4 regions of the Pantoea sp. X-Soil-TKNS-1211 genome follow, and region 3 is predicted to be linked to each of the others. Evidence: predicted binding sites of a transcription regulator. Region 3 holds the regulator's gene; each other region holds the start of a gene.

What was found. Region 3 encodes PurR, which represses purine synthesis genes. Its sites were predicted from a motif close to CANGCAAACGTTTGCNTG; they were not measured.
Positions count from the first base shown of each region.
Region 1: a site for PurR is predicted at 2,365-2,382, ahead of purL (phosphoribosylformylglycinamidine synthase). Genes of this name have one in related genera too.
Region 2: a site for PurR is predicted at 3,147-3,164, ahead of guaB (IMP dehydrogenase). Genes of this name have one in related genera too.
Region 4: a site for PurR is predicted at 2,540-2,557, ahead of aroL (shikimate kinase AroL). Genes of this name have one in related genera too.

Region 1 is NZ_AP035953.1:3,327,772-3,332,361, forward strand. Features, by position in the region: gene purL (phosphoribosylformylglycinamidine synthase) at 1-2,276, opposite strand, end outside; gene mltF (membrane-bound lytic murein transglycosylase MltF) at 2,557-4,017, shown strand; gene tadA (tRNA adenosine(34) deaminase TadA) at 4,014-4,511, opposite strand; gene yfhb (phosphatidylglycerophosphatase C) at 4,564-4,590, opposite strand, start outside.
Region 2 is NZ_AP035953.1:3,279,422-3,284,011, forward strand. Features, by position in the region: gene guaA (glutamine-hydrolyzing GMP synthase) at 1-1,546, opposite strand, end outside; gene guaB (IMP dehydrogenase) at 1,619-3,085, opposite strand; gene xseA (exodeoxyribonuclease VII large subunit) at 3,256-4,590, shown strand, end outside.
Region 3 is NZ_AP035953.1:1,965,067-1,969,656, forward strand. Features, by position in the region: gene punC (purine nucleoside transporter PunC) at 1-80, opposite strand, end outside; gene punR (DNA-binding transcriptional activator PunR) at 189-1,100, shown strand; gene purR (HTH-type transcriptional repressor PurR) at 1,097-2,122, opposite strand; gene cydH (cytochrome bd-I oxidase subunit CydH) at 2,408-2,497, shown strand; gene AC6I8W_RS09455 (C40 family peptidase) at 2,553-3,338, opposite strand; gene AC6I8W_RS09460 (Grx4 family monothiol glutaredoxin) at 3,701-4,036, shown strand; gene rnt (ribonuclease T) at 4,071-4,590, opposite strand, start outside.
Region 4 is NZ_AP035953.1:1,018,139-1,022,728, reverse strand. Features, by position in the region: gene AC6I8W_RS04615 (OPT/YSL family transporter) at 1-241, opposite strand, end outside; gene AC6I8W_RS04610 (IclR family transcriptional regulator) at 402-1,154, opposite strand; gene AC6I8W_RS04605 (YaiA family protein) at 1,436-1,627, opposite strand; gene aroL (shikimate kinase AroL) at 1,751-2,275, opposite strand; gene AC6I8W_RS04595 (DUF2076 domain-containing protein) at 2,560-3,264, shown strand; gene AC6I8W_RS04590 (YaiI/YqxD family protein) at 3,261-3,707, opposite strand; gene proC (pyrroline-5-carboxylate reductase) at 3,841-4,590, shown strand, end outside.

The DNA of each region.
Region 1 (4,590 bases), 1.4 Mb from region 3:
GCTTTCACTGCTTCATACAAACCGGCGTCTTCACCCGGGTGACCGGCAGCCGACATCCAGTTGGCAGACAGCTTAACGCGCTTCAGTGAACCAATCGCGGTTGCGGCCAGGTTGGTCAGGGCTTCACCCACCGCCAGACGGCCTGAGGCGGCGAAGTCGAGCAGCGCCACTGGTGCACGTTCACCGAGGGAGAAGGCTTCACCGTAGTAGCTATCGAGGCTGGCGGTAGTGACCGCACAGTTAGCTACCGGAATCTGCCACGGACCAACCATCTGGTCACGCGCCACCATACCGGTCACGCTACGGTCGCCAATGGTCACCAGGAAGGTTTTCTCAGCCACGGTCGGCAGGTGCAGCACACGGTTTACCGCATCGGCAATAGTGATGCCTTCACGCTGCAACGCTTCGCCTTGCACCTGCTGACTCACCACATCACGTGTCATCTTCGGCGTTTTGCCCAACAGCACGTCGAGCGGCATGTCGATCGGTTTATTGTCGAAATGGCTGTCGGCCAGGCTCAGATGCTGTTCTTCGGTGGCTTCACCAATCACCGCATAAGGTGCGCGCTCGCGTTTGCACAGCTCATCAAACAGCGGCAGTTTGTCCGGAGCCACCGCCAGCACATAACGTTCCTGTGATTCGTTACACCACACTTCCAGCGGGCTCATGCCCGGCTCGTCGCTCAGCACGTCACGCAGGTTGAAGCGACCACCACGGCCACCGTCGCTGACCAGCTCCGGCATGGCGTTAGACAGACCGCCCGCGCCCACGTCATGGATAAATAGAATCGGGTTAGCTTCACCCAACTGCCAGCAGCGGTCGATCACTTCCTGGCAGCGGCGCTCCATTTCCGGGTTGTCACGCTGAACCGAAGCGAAATCGAGATCGGCATCAGACTGGCCGGAAGCCATCGATGACGCGGCACCACCACCCAGACCGATGTTCATCGCCGGGCCACCCAGCACGATCAGTTTGGCACCGACAACGATCTCACCTTTCTGAACGTGATCGGCACGGATGTTACCAATACCGCCCGCCAGCATGATTGGCTTGTGGTAACCACGCAGTTCCTCACCGTTGTGGCTGTTCACACGCTCTTCGTACGTACGGAAGTAGCCGTTCAGGGCCGGACGACCAAATTCGTTGTTGAACGCAGCGCCGCCCAGCGGACCTTCGGTCATGATATCCAGCGCGGTGACGATACGGTCAGGTTTGCCGAAATCCTCTTCCCACGGCTGTTCAAAGCCCGGAATACGCAGGTTGGAAACCGAGAAGCCCACCAGACCCGCTTTGGGTTTGGCACCACGTCCGGTTGCACCTTCGTCACGGATTTCGCCACCGGAACCGGTCGCGGCACCCGGCCACGGCGAAATCGCCGTCGGGTGGTTGTGGGTTTCTACCTTCATCAGGATATGGGCTTGTTCCTGATGGAAGTTGTATTCGCCTTTTTCAGCATCCGCGTAGTAGCGGCCTACTTCAGAACCTTCCATCACCGCCGCATTGTCTTTATACGCAGACAGCACGTGATCCGGCGTTTGTTCGAAGGTGTTTTTGATCATTTTAAACAGCGACTTCGGCTGTTTTTCGCCGTCGATAATCCAGTCGGCGTTGAAAATTTTGTGACGGCAATGTTCAGAGTTCGCCTGCGCGAACATATAGAGTTCAATGTCGTTCGGGTTGCGGCCCAGGTGGGTGAAGGCATCCAGCAGGTAGTCGATTTCGTCATCGGCCAGTGCCAGCCCCAGCGTAGTGTTGGCTTGCTCCAGCGCCTGGCGGCCACCACCCAGCACATCCACGCTTTTCAGCGGTTGCGGTTCATGGTGAGCAAACAGCTGCTGCGCCTCGTTGAGATCACCAAACACGGTTTCCATCATGCGGTCATGCAGCAGGCTGGCGAGAGTTTGCCACTGCGCATCACTCAGCTCAGGAGCCTGCACGTAGAACGCCATGCCGCGTTCCAGACGACGCACCTGCGGCAGATCGCAGTTGTGGGCGATATCGGTCGCCTTGGAAGACCAGGGTGAAATGGTGCCGGGACGTGGAGTCACCAGTAACAGACGCCCTTGTGGCGCATGCTCGGCGAGAGACGGACCGTATTTCAGCAGGCGTTGCAGGCGGGCTTTTTCGTCCGCACTCAGCGGCGCGCTGACATCGGCAAAATGGACGTACTCGGCGTAAATATCACTCACCGGCAGATGAGCGTCCTGAAAGCGGGTCAGCAGTTTGTTTACACGAAATGCCGACAGGGCGGGCGAACCACGCAGAATTTCCATCATTAAAGATCTCTCGTCTTCGAAGCGCCGGGCGACGCTTCATTGGGCGCAACAGGGAAAACGGGGCGTATTATAGAGAAACGGCACCGGTTACGAAACCGTTTGCGCAGAATTTATGGCTATTTATGGGTATTAGCAATTGCCTGAAAATTGCACAAATCTTGCTATATAAGTTGCTCCGGCCCGCTTTGTTGCGCAAAATGCCCTTCGCTCTGGGAGTTCAAACAAGATCAATACTGCCTATTAAAAGACAGAGGCCTTAGAGCCAGCGAGAGACAACTATTTGAAACGCCTGAAATTAAACTATCTGTTCATCGGTCTGATCACCGTGCTACTTGCGCTGGCACTGTGGCCATCAATCCCCTGGTACGGGGGTGGTAAAGACGCGATATCGCAGATCAAATCGCGGGGAGTGCTGCGCATCAGTACCGTCAACTCCCCACTGACTTACTACACCGTCAATAATGCCCCAGCCGGTATGGACTACGAGCTGGCGAAGCGTTTCGCCGATTATCTGGGCGTCAAACTTGAAGTCACCGTGCGACCGAACCTCGGCGATCTGTTTGACGATCTTGATGATGGTAAAGCGGATTTGCTGGCGGCGGGTCTGATCTACAACAACGATCGCATCGCCCGTTATCAGACCGGACCGAGTTATTACTCGGTATCGCAACAGCTGGTATACCGCATTGATAAGCCGCGACCGAAGAACCTCGGTAACCTGAAAGGCCGGTTGGTGGTGCAGTCCGGTTCGGCGTACCTGTCAACTTTACGTTCCGCTAAAGCCAATTACTATCCCGAACTCGACTGGTCAATCGCCGCCGATCAGGGACAAAAAGCGCTGCTGGAAGCGGTGGCGGATGGCAAGCTGGATTATACCGTCGGGGATTCTGTCACCATCGGCTTGCTACAACGTATCCATCCACAGCTGGCGGTGGCCTTCGACATCACTGACGAAGAGCCGGTCACCTGGTATCTGCCGCGTAATGAACAGGATGACAGCCTGAACGCCGCAATGCTCGACTTTTATAGCCAGATGGGCGAAGAGGGTACGATGGCGCGACTGGAAGAAAAGTATCTTGGTCACGTCGGCACCTTTGATTATGTCGATACCCGCACCTTCCTGCGCGCGATAGACAACACGTTGCCAGATATTAAGCCGTTATTTGAAAAGTATGCCTCCAGCATCGACTGGCGTTTACTGGCTGCCGTCTCCTATCAGGAGTCACACTGGAACCCACAGGCGACGTCCCCCACTGGCGTACGCGGCATGATGATGCTAACGCGCAATACCGCCGACAGTCTTAACGTTGCCGATCGCCTCGACCCAGAGCAAAGCATCCGTGGCGGCAGCGAGTACCTGCAACGGATGATTGAAAAAGTCCCCAGCACCATCCCGGATGATGAACGTATCTGGTTTGCGCTGTCCGCTTATAACATGGGTTACGCACATATGCTGGATGCGCGCAAGCTGACCGCCAAACAGGGCGGCAACCCGGACAGTTGGGCTGATGTGAAGCTGCGTTTGCCGATGTTAAGTCAGAAACGTTATTACGCACAGACCACTTATGGTTATGCCCGCGGACAAGAAGCATACAACTACGTCGAGAACATCCGTAAGTATCAGATTAGTCTGGAGGGTTACTTGCAGGAGCAGGAGAGACGTCTGGCGCAGCAATCAGCGCTGGAAGCAGAACTGGGTGCTGGTTACCCGGCAGTTGAACCCAAAATTGCGATGAATTAACCGGCGTTACGCTGCGTCTGCCGCAGCGCTTTCTTTTGCTCACGGCGCATGCGGAAAAAATCACTCAACATCGCTGCACATTCCTCCGCCAGCACGCCAGAATCGATCTGTATCTGGTGATTCATCCCCGGATGCCCAATCACATCCAGCAGCGAACCGGCAGCGCCGGTTTTTTCATCTTTTGCGCCGTACACCAGCCGGGTAATCCGGCTGTGCACCATCGCCCCGGCACACATCACGCAAGGCTCCAGCGTGACATACAACGTGGTATCCAACAGGCGATAGTTTTCCAGCACTTTACCGCCCTGACGGAGCGCCATCATTTCCGCGTGTGCCGTCGGATCATGCTGACCAATTGGTCGGTTCCAGCCTTCGCCAATCACCGTGTCGCCCTGTACCAGCACCGCACCAACCGGCACTTCACCCTGCTCCCACGCCAGGCGTGCGAGACGCAATGCGTGACGCATCCAGTATTCATCTGTCTGTGAGTTCACCAGGTTACTCCTGCGGGCTGTTAAGGCGGCGCATTATAACGGAATCGAAGGGTTATTCCAGTTGTTGCAAATCACCCTG
Region 2 (4,590 bases), 1.3 Mb from region 3:
AAATATCGTAAACCACGCGTGAAATACCGTTCACTTCGTTGATGATGCGGTTGGAGACGCGGCCAAGGAAGTCATATGGCAGGTGCGCCCAATGTGCGGTCATAAAATCGATGGTTTCGACAGCACGCAGCGACACCACCCAATCGTATTTACGGCCATCGCCCATCACGCCTACCGAACGGACCGGCAGGAATACGGTGAACGCCTGACTGACTTTGTTATACAGGTCAGCTTTGTGCAGTTCTTCGATGAAGATGGCATCGGCACGACGCAGCAGGTCGCAATACTCTTTCTTCACTTCGCCCAGCACGCGTACACCAAGGCCCGGCCCCGGGAACGGATGACGGTACAACATGGCGTATGGCAAGCCCAGTTCCAGACCGATTTTGCGCACTTCATCTTTGAACAGCTCTTTCAGCGGCTCAACCAGACCCAGTTTCATCTCTTTCGGCAGGCCGCCCACGTTGTGGTGCGACTTGATCACGTGCGCTTTGCCGGTGGCAGAGGCCGCAGATTCGATCACGTCCGGATAGATGGTGCCCTGTGCCAGCCATTTCACGTCGGTCAGCTTGCCCGCTTCTTCGTCGAAGACTTCAACAAACACGCGACCGATGATTTTACGTTTGGCTTCCGGATCGTTTTCACCCGCCAGCGCGTCAAGGAAGCGAGCTTCCGCCGCCACGTGGACAATGTTCAGGCCGAAGTGGTCACCGAACATCTCCAGCACCTGATCGGCTTCGTTCAGACGCAGCAGGCCGTTGTCGACGAATACACAGGTCAGACGGTCGCCAATCGCGCGGTGCAGCAGCATCGCGGTGACTGAAGAATCTACACCGCCAGACAGGCCAAGGATAACTTTGTCGCTGCCTACCTGCTCGCGAATCCGCTCAACCGCATCTTCGATAATTTTTGCCGGGGTCCACAGCGCTTCACAGCCGCAGATATCGCGGATAAAACGCTCCAGCATACGCAGCCCCTGACGAGTGTGGGTCACTTCCGGGTGGAACTGCACGCCGTAGAAACGCTTCTCTTCGTTCGCCATGATGGCAAACGGACAGGTTTCGGTGCTGGCGACGGTGACAAAGTCAGCCGGGATGGCAGTCACTTTGTCGCCGTGGCTCATCCACACGTCCAGCAGCGGTTTACCGGCGTCGCTGATGGCATCTTCGATGTCACGAATCAGCGCGCTTGGGGTGATCACTTCAACCTGCGCGTAACCAAACTCACGTTCCGTAGAACCTTCAACTTTACCACCCAGCTGCATCGCCATGGTCTGCATGCCATAGCACACGCCCAGCACCGGTACGCCAGCGTTGAAGACATATTCCGGCGCACGCGGGCTGTCCAGCTCAGTCGTACTTTCCGGGCCGCCAGAAAGAATGATGCCGTTCGGGTTGAACTGACGAATTTGCTCTTCGGTGACATCCCACGCCCAGAGTTCGCAGTAGACGCCCAGCTCACGCACGCGGCGCGCGACCAGTTGCGTATACTGAGAACCAAAATCGAGGATCAAAATGCGATGTTTATGAATATTTTCAGTCGTCATTGCGGCGTTTCCATTGGGATGGACTTAATAATAAAAGCGCCCGGCCAGAGCCGGGCGGTAAATCTTACGGGATTATGAACCCATGCGGTAGTTCGGCGACTCTTTGGTGATGGTCACGTCATGTACGTGACTCTCCTGAATGCCCGCGCCGCTGATGCGCACAAATTCTGCCTTAGTACGCAAATCATCGATAGTCGGGCAACCGGTCAGACCCATACAGGAGCGCAGGCCACCCATCTGCTGATGCACGATCTCTTTCAGGCGACCTTTGTAAGCCACGCGACCTTCGATACCTTCCGGCACCAGTTTGTCAGCCGCGTTATCGGTCTGGAAGTAACGGTCTGAAGAACCTTTAGACATCGCACCCAGTGAACCCATACCACGGTAGGATTTGAATGAACGGCCCTGATACAGCTCGATTTCACCCGGAGATTCTTCCGTACCGGCCAGCATGGAACCGACCATGACCGCCGCCGCACCAGCCGCGATGGCTTTCGCGATGTCGCCAGAGAAGCGGATACCGCCATCGGCGATCACCGGAATGCCCGTGCCTTCCAGCGCTTCAACAGCGTCAGAGACGGCGGTGATCTGCGGAACACCGACGCCAGTCACGATACGAGTAGTACAGATGGAGCCAGGGCCGATACCCACTTTCACCGCGCTCACGCCGGCCTGCGCCAGCGCCAGAGCGCCTGCACCCGTGGCGACATTGCCGCCAATGATCTCGAGGTCCGGGTATTTCGCACGGGTTTCACGGATACGTTGCAGTACGCCTTCAGAGTGACCGTGTGAGGAGTCGATCAGCAGAATGTCAACGCCAGCGGCAACCAGCGCGTCAACACGCTCTTCGTTGCCCGCACCCGCACCGACCGCAGCACCTACACGCAGACGGCCCTGCGCATCTTTACAGGCGTTGGGTTTACGTTCGGCTTTCTGGAAATCTTTTACGGTGATCATGCCCAGCAGGTGGAAACTATCGTCCACCACCAGCGCTTTCTCAACACGTTTTTCGTGCATTTTCTGCAACACGACGTCGCGGGCTTCACCCTCTTTCACCGTGACCAGACGCTCTTTCGGGGTCATCACCGCAGAAACTGGCTGGCTCAGATCGGTCACGAAACGCACATCACGACCGGTGATGATGCCCACCAGTTCGTTATCGGCGTTAACCACCGGGTAACCGGCAAAGCCGTTACGCTCGGTCAGTTCTTTCACTTCCGCCAGCGAGGTAGTCGGCAGGACGGTTTGTGGTTCGGTCACCACGCCGCTTTCGTGTTTCTTCACCTTGCGAACTTCATCCGCCTGGCGCTCAATTGACATGTTTTTGTGGATAAAGCCCAGACCACCTTCCTGTGCCAGCGCGATCGCCAGACCGGCTTCGGTCACGGTATCCATAGCCGCTGAGAGCATTGGGATGTTCAGACGAATGTTTTTCGTCAGTTGGGTGCTGAGATCGGCCGTGTTTGGCAGAACGGTAGAATGAGCAGGAACGAGCAGAACGTCGTCAAATGTGAGTGCTTCTTTTGCGATTCGTAGCATGGCAATATCTCAACCTGGGGGTGAATGAGAACAGATAAAATATTGCCGCGGCATTATACAGGCCGAAATCGGTTGCCTCCAGTGTTTTTTCAGAAAAACTCTTGATCCCCTGTACCAGCCATGTAGTATCGGTTGATTAACCCTCTGATTTGATATTTGATCTCCATCACATGTCGCTACCGCCAACCGCCAATATTTTTACTGTCAGCCGCCTGAATACCACGGTGCGCCAACTGCTGGAAAATGAAATGGGCCTGGTGTGGCTCAGTGCCGAAATCTCCAACTTTACCCAACCCGCATCCGGTCACTGGTACTTCACCCTGAAGGATGATGGCGCGCAGGTACGCTGTGCCATGTTCCGCAACAGCAACCGTCGGGTGGCTTTCCGTCCTCAGCATGGTCAGCAGGTTTTGGTGCGCGCCAGTATCACGCTGTACGAACCGCGTGGCGACTATCAGCTGATTATCGAAAGCATGCATCCGGCCGGTGAAGGCTTGTTGCAGCAGCAGTTTGAGCAGTTGAAAACCCGGCTGGCGGCAGAAGGCTTGTTTGATCAGCAATTTAAACAACCATTGCCAGACCCGGCGCGTCAGGTTGGGGTGATCACCTCAGCAACCGGCGCAGCGTTGCACGATGTGTTGCGCGTGCTGCATCGTCGCAATCCTTCCCTGCCGGTCGTGATTTATCCTACGGCGGTACAGGGAGTGGATGCGCCAGCCGCGATTGTGCGCGCCATCGAACTGGCGAACCTGCGAGATGAATGTGATGTGCTAATTGTCGGACGCGGTGGCGGTTCGCTGGAAGATTTGTGGAGCTTTAACGACGAACGGGTGGCACGCGCCATTTTTGCCAGCCGCCTGCCGATTGTCAGCGCCGTCGGGCATGAAACTGATGTCACCATCGCCGATTTTGTTGCCGACCTGCGCGCGCCGACACCGTCAGCGGCTGCCGAACTGGTGAGCCGTAATCAGTTGGAGCTGCTGCGCCGTCTGCAATCCCAGCAGCAGCGGCTGGAAATGGCGATGGATTACTATCTGGCACAGCAGCAACGGCGCTACACGCGTATTCTGCACCGTTTGCAACAGCAACACCCACAGTTGCGGCTGGCGCGTCAGCATACCGCGCTGCTGCAACTGAAACAGAAATTGAACGATGCAATGGATCAGCGTCTTCGTAGCGCACGTCGACAGCAGGATCGCCTGCAACAACGCCTGAACGGACAGCAGCCACAGCCACGTATTCTGCGGGCACAGCAACAGCTGCAGCACTGGCAATACCGACTGCAACAGGGCATGCAAAACCAACTGAATCAGCAGCGCCAGCACTTTGGCGCTCTGGCGGCACAGCTGGAAGGGGTCAGCCCGTTGGCAACGCTGGCGCGCGGTTTTAGCGTCACCACCGATACCCAGGGCCATGTGGTGAAAAAAATGCAGCAAGTGAGCAAAGGCGACCTGCTGCGCACCCGGCTGGATGATGGTTGGGTGGAAAGTGAAGTGACCGCCCTC
Region 3 (4,590 bases):
GGCAGGTACATATCCGTAGCCAGAAAGCCCAGCATGCTGAGTAAAGCAAGATAAGGCAGAAATCCTTTTGATGACAACATGGTAATTCTCTTTAGACAGGTAAACGCGGGGGAGTGTAAAAGCGTGCGAGGGGCTTTGTGAAACGTTAATATTTGCGCAGTGCTATCAAAAAATTTGCAGGCAAAAACATGTGGTCTGAATACGCTCTTGAGGTGGTGGATGCTGTGGCTCGAACCGGTAGTTTCAGTGCGGCGGCGCAGGAGTTACACCGGGTGCCTTCTGCCATCAGCTATACGGTGCGCCAGCTCGAAACCTGGTTGGCTGTGCCGTTGTTCGAACGTCAGCATCGGGAAGTGGTGTTAACGGCGGCAGGAGAACATTTTGTACGTGAGGGGCGAAGTGTTATCAAAAAAATGCTGGCCACGCGGCGGCAGTGCCAACAATTGGCGAATGGCTGGCGTGGTCAGCTCAGTATTGCGGTGGATTGTATTGTGAAACCGCAGCGTACTCGTCAATTGGTCAAGGATTTCTATCGCCACTTTCCCGATATGGAGTTGATAATCAGCTATGAAGTGTTCAACGGCGTCTGGGATGCGCTGGCCGATGGGCGGGTCGATGTGGCAATTGGCGCCACCCAGGCGATCCCGGTTGGCGGTCGTTTCGCTTTTCAGGACATGGGGGCACTTAACTGGCGCTGTGTGGTCAGTCCCGATCATCCACTGGCGAAAAGTACCTTGTTGGACGAAGAGACCCTGAGAGCCTGGCCTTCTCTGGTGCTGGAAGACACCTCACGGGCGCTGCCGCGACGTATGACCTGGACATTGGATAATCAGCGCCGACTGGTGGTGCCGGAATGGGAAACTGGCCTCGACTGCTTGCTGGCTGGATTATGCGTTGGCATGGTGCCGGGCCATTTAGCCCGACCGTTGCTGGATAGCGGTGCCCTAACTGAGTTAGCGTTACCCACGCCGTTCCCGGATAGCCCTTGTTGTGTCAGCTGGTCAGAACAACGCAACTCACCGGCATTGAGCTGGTTGTTGACCTATCTTGGCGATGCCGAAACGCTCAACCAGGAATGGCTGAGCGAAACGGAGGCTTAGCGGCGGTAGTCGCGGAAGGGGCCATCCGCGACGGAACGACGTTCAATCAGCGTCGGCTGAACCTCAATGGTCTGCGGTTCTTCACGCTTGCTGGTAATGCGATCCAGCAGCATTTCCAGCGCTTTTTCCCCCAACTGGGCTTTGGGTTGATGCACGGTGGTTAACGCGGGAGTGAAATAGCGGGCGTTGCGCACGTTGTCATAACCGATCACCGAAATATCCTGTGGCACACGCAGGCCCATTTCATCTGCGGCACAAATCGCGCCCATAGCCATGATATCGCCGCCACAGAACACCGCAGTTGGGCGTTGTTTCTGATTGAGGATCTGCTGCATCGCCTGATAACCTGACTCCGGTTCGAAATCACCCTGCACAATCCACTCGGGGCGCGCAGTGATGCCTGCTTCGTTCAGCGCCTGCATGAATCCTGCATGACGGCCACCGCCGGTGTTGCGCTCCATTTGTCCAGGAATAGCACCGATGTCACGATGGCCACGCTCTATCAGGTAACGACCGGCAAGATAACCGCCCTGGAAGGCGTTATCCTGCACCGTATCAGTAAAGTCGCCACGCGATGCACCCCAGTCCATCACCACCATCGGGATGTTGCGATTTTCTTCCAGCATGGTCAGCAGGTCATCAGGGTATTCAGAACACATGACCAGCAGGCCATCGACGCGCTTCTGCGCCATCATTGACAGATACGCGCGCTGTTTTTGCAGATCGTTATGCGCATTGCCAAGGATCAGCGTGTAACCACGATCGAAACAATGGTTTTCCACTGCCTCGATAATTTCGGCGAAATAGGGGGCTTCACTGGAGGTGGCCAGCAGCCCCAGAGTTTTGGTGTGGTTAACTTTCAGGCTGCGCGCCACGGCGCTGGGCGAGTAATGCAGCTCTTTGATCGCTTCCCATACGGCGTTACGCGTCTCTTCCGCGACGAAACGCGTCTTGTTGATGACATGCGAAACCGTGGTGGTAGAGACACCGGCGCGTTTCGCCACATCTTTAATTGTTGCCATGAAAATGGTACTCCCGGGCTTATCGCAACTAACTGATAAGTATATTGTTAAACGTTTGCGTCTGCTAATGGTTTTGCGCCCCGATTTTCGGGGCAAATGGCGAAGAAAAAGACGTTAACACTCAGTCAATAACACTTTAACTTGCCGCAAACACAGCGTGCGCAAAAACTGTTGCGCAACGAAAGGCGGCGATTCTAGCAAGCTGGCGCGGATAACACGAGATTTTTGCCGGGGGGTGTGAGAAAATCACGATAACCCTTCAATTAATGTGACTAAGGAGTTGTGATGAGTACAGACCTGAAACTGGCGCTGTTTACCACCGTGGGCGCGCTGCTAATGATTATCGTATTCAGCTTCACCGCGATCCTTCATTAATAAAAAAGCCGGACCTGAAAATCAGTGTCCGGCTTCTTCTTTCGATCGGGTTGCTCTAGCGGATGGTCTTGGGCGTCATCATACGGCGTGCGCCGACATAGTGTTTCAACCAGTAATCCTCACCCAACGCACTGATTTGAATATCTTTACCGGTTCGTGGCGACTGAATAAATTTGCCGTTGCCAAGATAAACGCCAACATGATCGGCAGTACCACGATGATTAATGCGGAAGAACACTAAATCCCCTTTCTCCAGCATGTCACGCTTAATCGGTGCCGCATCACGCAGGTGGTACATTTCGTTCGCGGTGCGTGGGAATTTGTATTTGACCAGGTCCTTGTACGCATACCACACCAAACCACTGCAATCGAAACCGGTATGTGGTGAGGTGCCGCCCCACTGGTAAGGTTTGCCAATCTGCCCCATCAGTTTGTTCATCGCGGTCTCTCGCGCTTTCTGATAACGCTGACGATGAGAATTGCTCATCTTGATGGTGGTCAGATCGCGGTCATCGTCCAACTTCTCAGTTTTCTTTGCTACACGCTGATGACCATATTTTTTTGACGGCGATTTCAGCCGGGTCTTTTTACTCCGGGTTTTATGCAGCGCGGTTTCTGTTTTCGGCTGTTTTTTCAGCTTTAACTTCTGAACACTGGTGGCGAGGCGGGATTTCTTCGTGCTGGTTTTTACCGGGCGTCGTTTACGACGCTCATCTTCGCGCGCACTTTTCTTCTCAGCGTTATGCAAACTGGCATTGATGGGCGCATGCGGGGATGCAGAAGCCACATTAAAAAACAGTTGAGCGAAAGCCAGCATAAAAAGCGTAATGAGTAAACGCATAGTCCGGTTACAGGTTAAGCAGTCTGAAGTAACAGCCTGCGGCTATGTTAGAAAAATCTGATCAATGATCAGCGCCGAGATGATTCTAATCCAGTTTTTTTCCAAAAGGTAAGGCATTTTTCTATTAATCTGTTAGCAGACTTGATATGGGGCAAAAATGAGCGATTTCAGCTGGTTAACCCAGCAGAAATATTGCCAATTATTAATCGGTTCATGCTTATTCATGATATGGAAATGTTATGTGTGGTACTGGAACTTAACAAACATGGCGATTGATGTGCCTCGACTGCAAAATCCCGTTTTCAGTGCGGGGGTGAAGTCGCTACAATAAACAAACACGAAGTGAGGAATTAAGGAAGGCAATAATGAGTACTGTTGAGAAAATCCAGCGCCAGATCGCAGAAAACCCGATCCTGCTGTACATGAAAGGTTCGCCGAAACTGCCAAGCTGCGGTTTCTCTGCACAAGCGGTACAGGCTCTGTCTGCCTGTGGTGAGCGCTTCGCGTATGTTGATATCCTGCAAAACCCGGATATCCGTGCTGAGTTGCCAAAATACGCTAACTGGCCGACTTTCCCGCAGCTGTGGGTTGATGGCGAGCTGGTTGGTGGTTGCGACATCATCGTTGAGATGTTCCAGCGTGGTGAACTTCAGCCGCTGATTAAAGAAACTGCTGAGAAGCATAAAGAAGCAGAATAATGGCAAGGCCGACAATCGTCGGCCTTTCTTTTGGTCACTCGGCGGTGTCTTCTTCCGACAGATCGTCACTGTATGCCAGTGGCCAGCCACCCAGGCGCTTCCAGCGGTTCACCAGTTCACAAAACAGGATGGCAGTTTGTTCGGTGTCGTACAGGGCCGAATGCGCCTGAGTGCTATCAAAATCCATTCCTGCCGCCTTGCAGGCTTTTGCCAGCACGGTCTGCCCCAACACTAATCCACTTAATGCTGCGGTATCGAACGTCGCGAACGGATGAAAGGGATTGCGCTTCAGGCTGACGCGCTCAGCGGCAGCCATCAGGAAGTTATGATCGAAGGTCGCATTGTGCGCCACGATGATCGCACGGTTGCAATGGGTGTCTTTCATTCCTTTGCGCACCATCTTAAAAATGGCATGCAGCGCATCATATTCGCTCACCGCGCCACGCAGCGGGTTGCTGGGGTCAATCCCGGTAAACGCCAGGGCTTCCGGGTTAAGAATCGCGCCTTCAAAAGGTTCAACGTGGAAATGCAGCGTTTCGTCGCAATGCAGCCAG
Region 4 (4,590 bases), 950 kb from region 3:
CAAAGGTGGCGGAAGAAATGGCGGTCTGCGCCAGATTCTGCACTTCTACTGAACGGTAGCGACGAAACCATTGCAACGGAATACGCGCCAGCAGCATGGCAAACAGCGCGCCGATAATAGAAGTATTGGGGGTGACCCCGATGGTAGTAATTAATTGTACGCCAATAATTGCGCCCGCAACGGACAGCAATACCAGCATTAAACCGACTCCGACACTTTTTATTGGATTTGTGTGACGCATGTTCTTCCCCGTAATTTCACCCTGGCGAAAACGTGATTACGCACCGCCCGACACGCAGGACGGCGGTATTGAGTTAAATAATCATTCCCTGACGGTTGAAATAAGCAGGCCCGAAGGCCTGTTATTTCCCTGGTGTGGCGCGAAGTATTACGCCGTTAAATCAGGAGCCATATTTTTCGGCCATGATGGCGGCCGTGGCGCGTAATTCATTGAGCAACGCTTCCGGATAACCCGGGGCTGCTTCTTGTGAAAGAAATGAGAGACAGAGAGCGACACTTTCACCGCGATGTTTATTGGTGACTGCTACCGCCATCGAGCTGATGCCGGGTAGTGTTTCATTACGTGCCAGCGCCCACCCCTGACGACGGATAGTCCCCAGTTCGGCGCACAGCGCTTCAAGATCCAACGGAGAATTAAGTGAGGCAGCGTGCCACTCATCAGCAAAGCGCGAACGCACCTCTTCATCGCTGCTTTGCGCCAGCAGCACACGACCCGTGGACGTCCCCGCTGCCGGCATCCGCGTGCCCGGTGGCGTGACTAACTGGGTAAAAAAACGCCCGTGGTACATGCGCATCACGAGAATATCGTGCCCATCCAGCACCGAGATATAGCCCATACAACCCGTACTGGACGCCAGGCGCGCCATCGCCCCTGAGGCGCTATCCACCAGCGGTGTGGAGAGATAGTGGCCCGCTACCGACAGCAGTACGCGGCCGATATGGAAGCAGCGGCTATCCGGATCGCGCTCCAGCAATCCCTGACTTTCCATGGTCGCCAGCAAACGGGAAACGGTACTTTTAGGCAATGCTAATGCCTCAACCACCTCGGTAAAGGTGAGACCAGGATGCCCCTGCGTCACGCCGAAGCGCTGGAACAACTTAAGCACTGCGGCGGCATTTTCGAGTGTGGTCATAAAAGTAGTTTCACTATTTGGAACTAAGTTCCTTAATCAATACCCCGAAAGTAAAACGTCAGGTTTTTGTGGTCAAGCGCAAATTTTGTACCGAAGAAAACAACAGGAAATTAAGGCAGCATAAAATGAGGGATAAAGTTAAAACTGGGTGATTTTATCAGGCAGGGAGAATTAAGCGCAGAAAAGACGATAACTTTCTGGCGACTTTGCAGCGAATTCGCAGGAAGAGAAAAAAACGGTTAATACCGGAAAGTCATTACTGGCATCCCTGCCAGCCGATATTACTCTTTTTCCACATCTTCATAGCGAATTTTGGCATCCTGCGCTTCCGCTTCAGTTTTATGTTCGCTAATCAGCGAGTCCGGACGTGGATGATCGGCGCGTAATTCGTACCAGGTAACGGTATTTCCCGGCGTACCTTTTTCAACCGTGACGATACGCGCATGGCGTGGATAAGGTGGTTTTGACGGCATACATTTCCCTCCTGGGTATGTCAGTTATCCAAACGGACAGCAGCAATCCCCTGCCCGTTGTTAAGTATAGACAACAGGGATTACGACAATTTAAAGGAGGAAAAATCTGTGTAGCGGCGCGCGTTAGCTGGCGCGCGCCAGTGAAAGGGATTGCAGGATCGCTTCCACCACCAGGTCCGGCGACTGCATCGCATTCACTTCATGATGAGAAGTCTGATGGTAGAGATGCGCACGCTGACGCAGGATATCTCCCATCTCTTCGGCAATCGGGCGACCGGTTAACGTTGGGCGCTGACCCGCTTCCGGCTGACGCTCCAGACGGTCCGCCAGCACCGAGGATGGCGCATTCAACCAGATAACCTGACCATGCTCGCGCATAAAGCGACGATTGACCTCAGCCAGCACCATACCGCCGCCGGTGGCAATGATCGTACCGGGAGCTGTAACCGCTTGAAGTGATTCAGTTTCACGCGCGCGAAAGCTATCCCAGCCTTCAGCCGCGACGATTTCCGCAACGGTACGCTGGGTTGTCATTTGCAGGTGATGGTCGGTATCACGAAAGGCGTAACCGAGTGCCTGCGACAGCGCCTGGCCAATGGTGGTTTTACCGCAACCGCGTGCGCCGATCAGATAGATGGGTAATGACATCCTGGCTCATCCTCCGCCGTGTTGTGCCGCGCGGGCAACGTCATCAGGTCAATATTGCGTCGCATGATACCTGGATTTCATTTCATCAGCCACAGGCGAAGCACGATTTACGCGTATCTTGACCATGTAATCTCTTATCTATTTAATTAATAAAGGAAAAATCATGCGAGATTTGTGCATCCTTTAAAGTGTAAGCACGAGCAACATTTGCTTACCAGCGCGCTGATTTACTTTCTGTCATCCCGACCGCATATAGTGGGATAACTCGCAAACGGAGGTGTACCATGCAGAGCGAAGAACAACAGTTAATTGAAAGCCTGTTCAGCCGTCTGAAACAGGCCGAGAGCCAGAGCGGTCCGCGTGATGCGGGCGCAGAGCAGTTAATCAAACAACATGTGCTGTCACAGCCTGGCGCGCCCTACTACATGGCACAGGCCATCCTGATTCAGGAAGCGGCGATGAAAAAGCTCAATGCCCAAATCGGTGAGCTGGAGAATCGTCTGGCGCAGGCGCAGCAGCAACAGGCTCCGCAGCAGAGCAGCGGCGGTTTCCTCTCCAGCCTGTTTGGCGGCGGGTCACGCCCGGCTGCACAACCGCAGCAGCAACAGCCAGTGTGGAATAGCGCTCCGCCCCAGCAGCCACAATATCAGCAACCTCAATACGCCAGTGCCCCACCAGCGCGCGGCACCGGTTTTCTCGGCGGCGCATTGCAGACCGCAGTGGGCGTCGCCGGTGGTGTGGTGATGGCTGATATGCTGACCAGCCTGTTCCATCATTCGCAGCCGGAAGAGATTGTGAATATCATCAATGAGCCGGCATTGCCGCAGATTGACGACAATCTCGATACCTTTAATGGTGTCAACGACAGTAACAACGCGTTCCTGAACGATAATACCAGCAGCTGGGACAATAGCTTCGCCGACAACAATGATTTCAGCGATTTCGGCGGCAATGACGGTTTCAACGACGACGACGACAGCTTTGTCTAACGCCGTTGACGTAACCACTTATCCAGTTCGTTAGCAAACTGCTGGCGGTCGCGTGGGCTGAGAGCCGACGGACCGCCGCTTTGAATACCGCTGGCACGCATGGTTTCCATAAAGTCGCGCATGGTTAAACGCTGACGAATAGTATCTGGCGAATAACGTTCACCCCGCGGATTCAACGCCGCAGCCCCCTTTTCCAACACTTCCGCCGCAAGCGGAATATCGCCGGTAATCACCAGTTCACCCGGCTGTACACGTTTGACAATCTCGTTATCGGCCACATCAAAACCTGCCGCCACCTGCAAAGTTTTCAGCCACGGTGAAGGCGGTACGCGCAGCGGCTGGTTAGCGACAAAGGTCACCAGGATTTGTGTGCGTTCTGCGGCACGGTACAGTACTTCTTTGATGACATTGGGGCAGGCATCAGCATCAACCCAAATCGACATAATTGATCCTTTCTCACAGGGAATGCGTGTGATCTTCCGGTTCTGCGCCAGAATGGCAAATTTAATTTGATTGCATCAGTCAGCCACGTAAGCTAACCGATACAGAAAATTGAACCATTTAAAGGATCACGCAATGCTGGATAAGAAAATCGGGTTTATTGGTGTCGGCAATATGGCAAAAGCGATCATCAGCGGTCTGGTGAACAGCGGACAAATCGCCCCGGCCAATATCTGGGTTTATGATCGCAAGCCAGCCACCAATCAGGCTCTGGCGCAGCAATATGGCGTGACGGCGGCGGAGAGTGCCGAAAGCCTGGCGCGGGAAGTCGATATCCTGTTTGGTGCGGTGAAACCGAATGTAATTCTCAAAGTACTGAAAGACCTGGCGGGCCAGTTGAAAAAAGAGACACTGGTGGTATCGATTGCCGCCGGTGTAACGTTGGATTCGCTGGCGGCAGTGCTGGGTCACGATCGTAAAATCATCCGCGTGATGCCAAATACGCCCTCGTTGGTCAATGAAGGTATGACCTCAGTGACGCCGAATGTGCTGGTTGAGCAGCATGAAACCGATGAAGTGGTAGCGATTTTCGAGAGTTTCGGTAAAGCCGCCGTGGTCAGCGAATACCTGATTCACGCCGTGGTTGGCGTCAGCGGCTCAGCACCTGCTTATGTCTTTATGTTTATTGAAGCGATGGCCGATGCTGCGGTGCTGGGAGGCATGCCCCGCGCCCAGGCATATCAGTTTGCCGCGCAAGCGGTGAAGGGATCGGCGCAGATGGTGCTGGAGACCGGCAAACACCCCGGCGAGCTTAAAGACATGGTGTGTTCACCCGGTGGCACCACCATTGAAGCGGTGAAAGTGCTGGAAGAGAAAGGCTTCCGC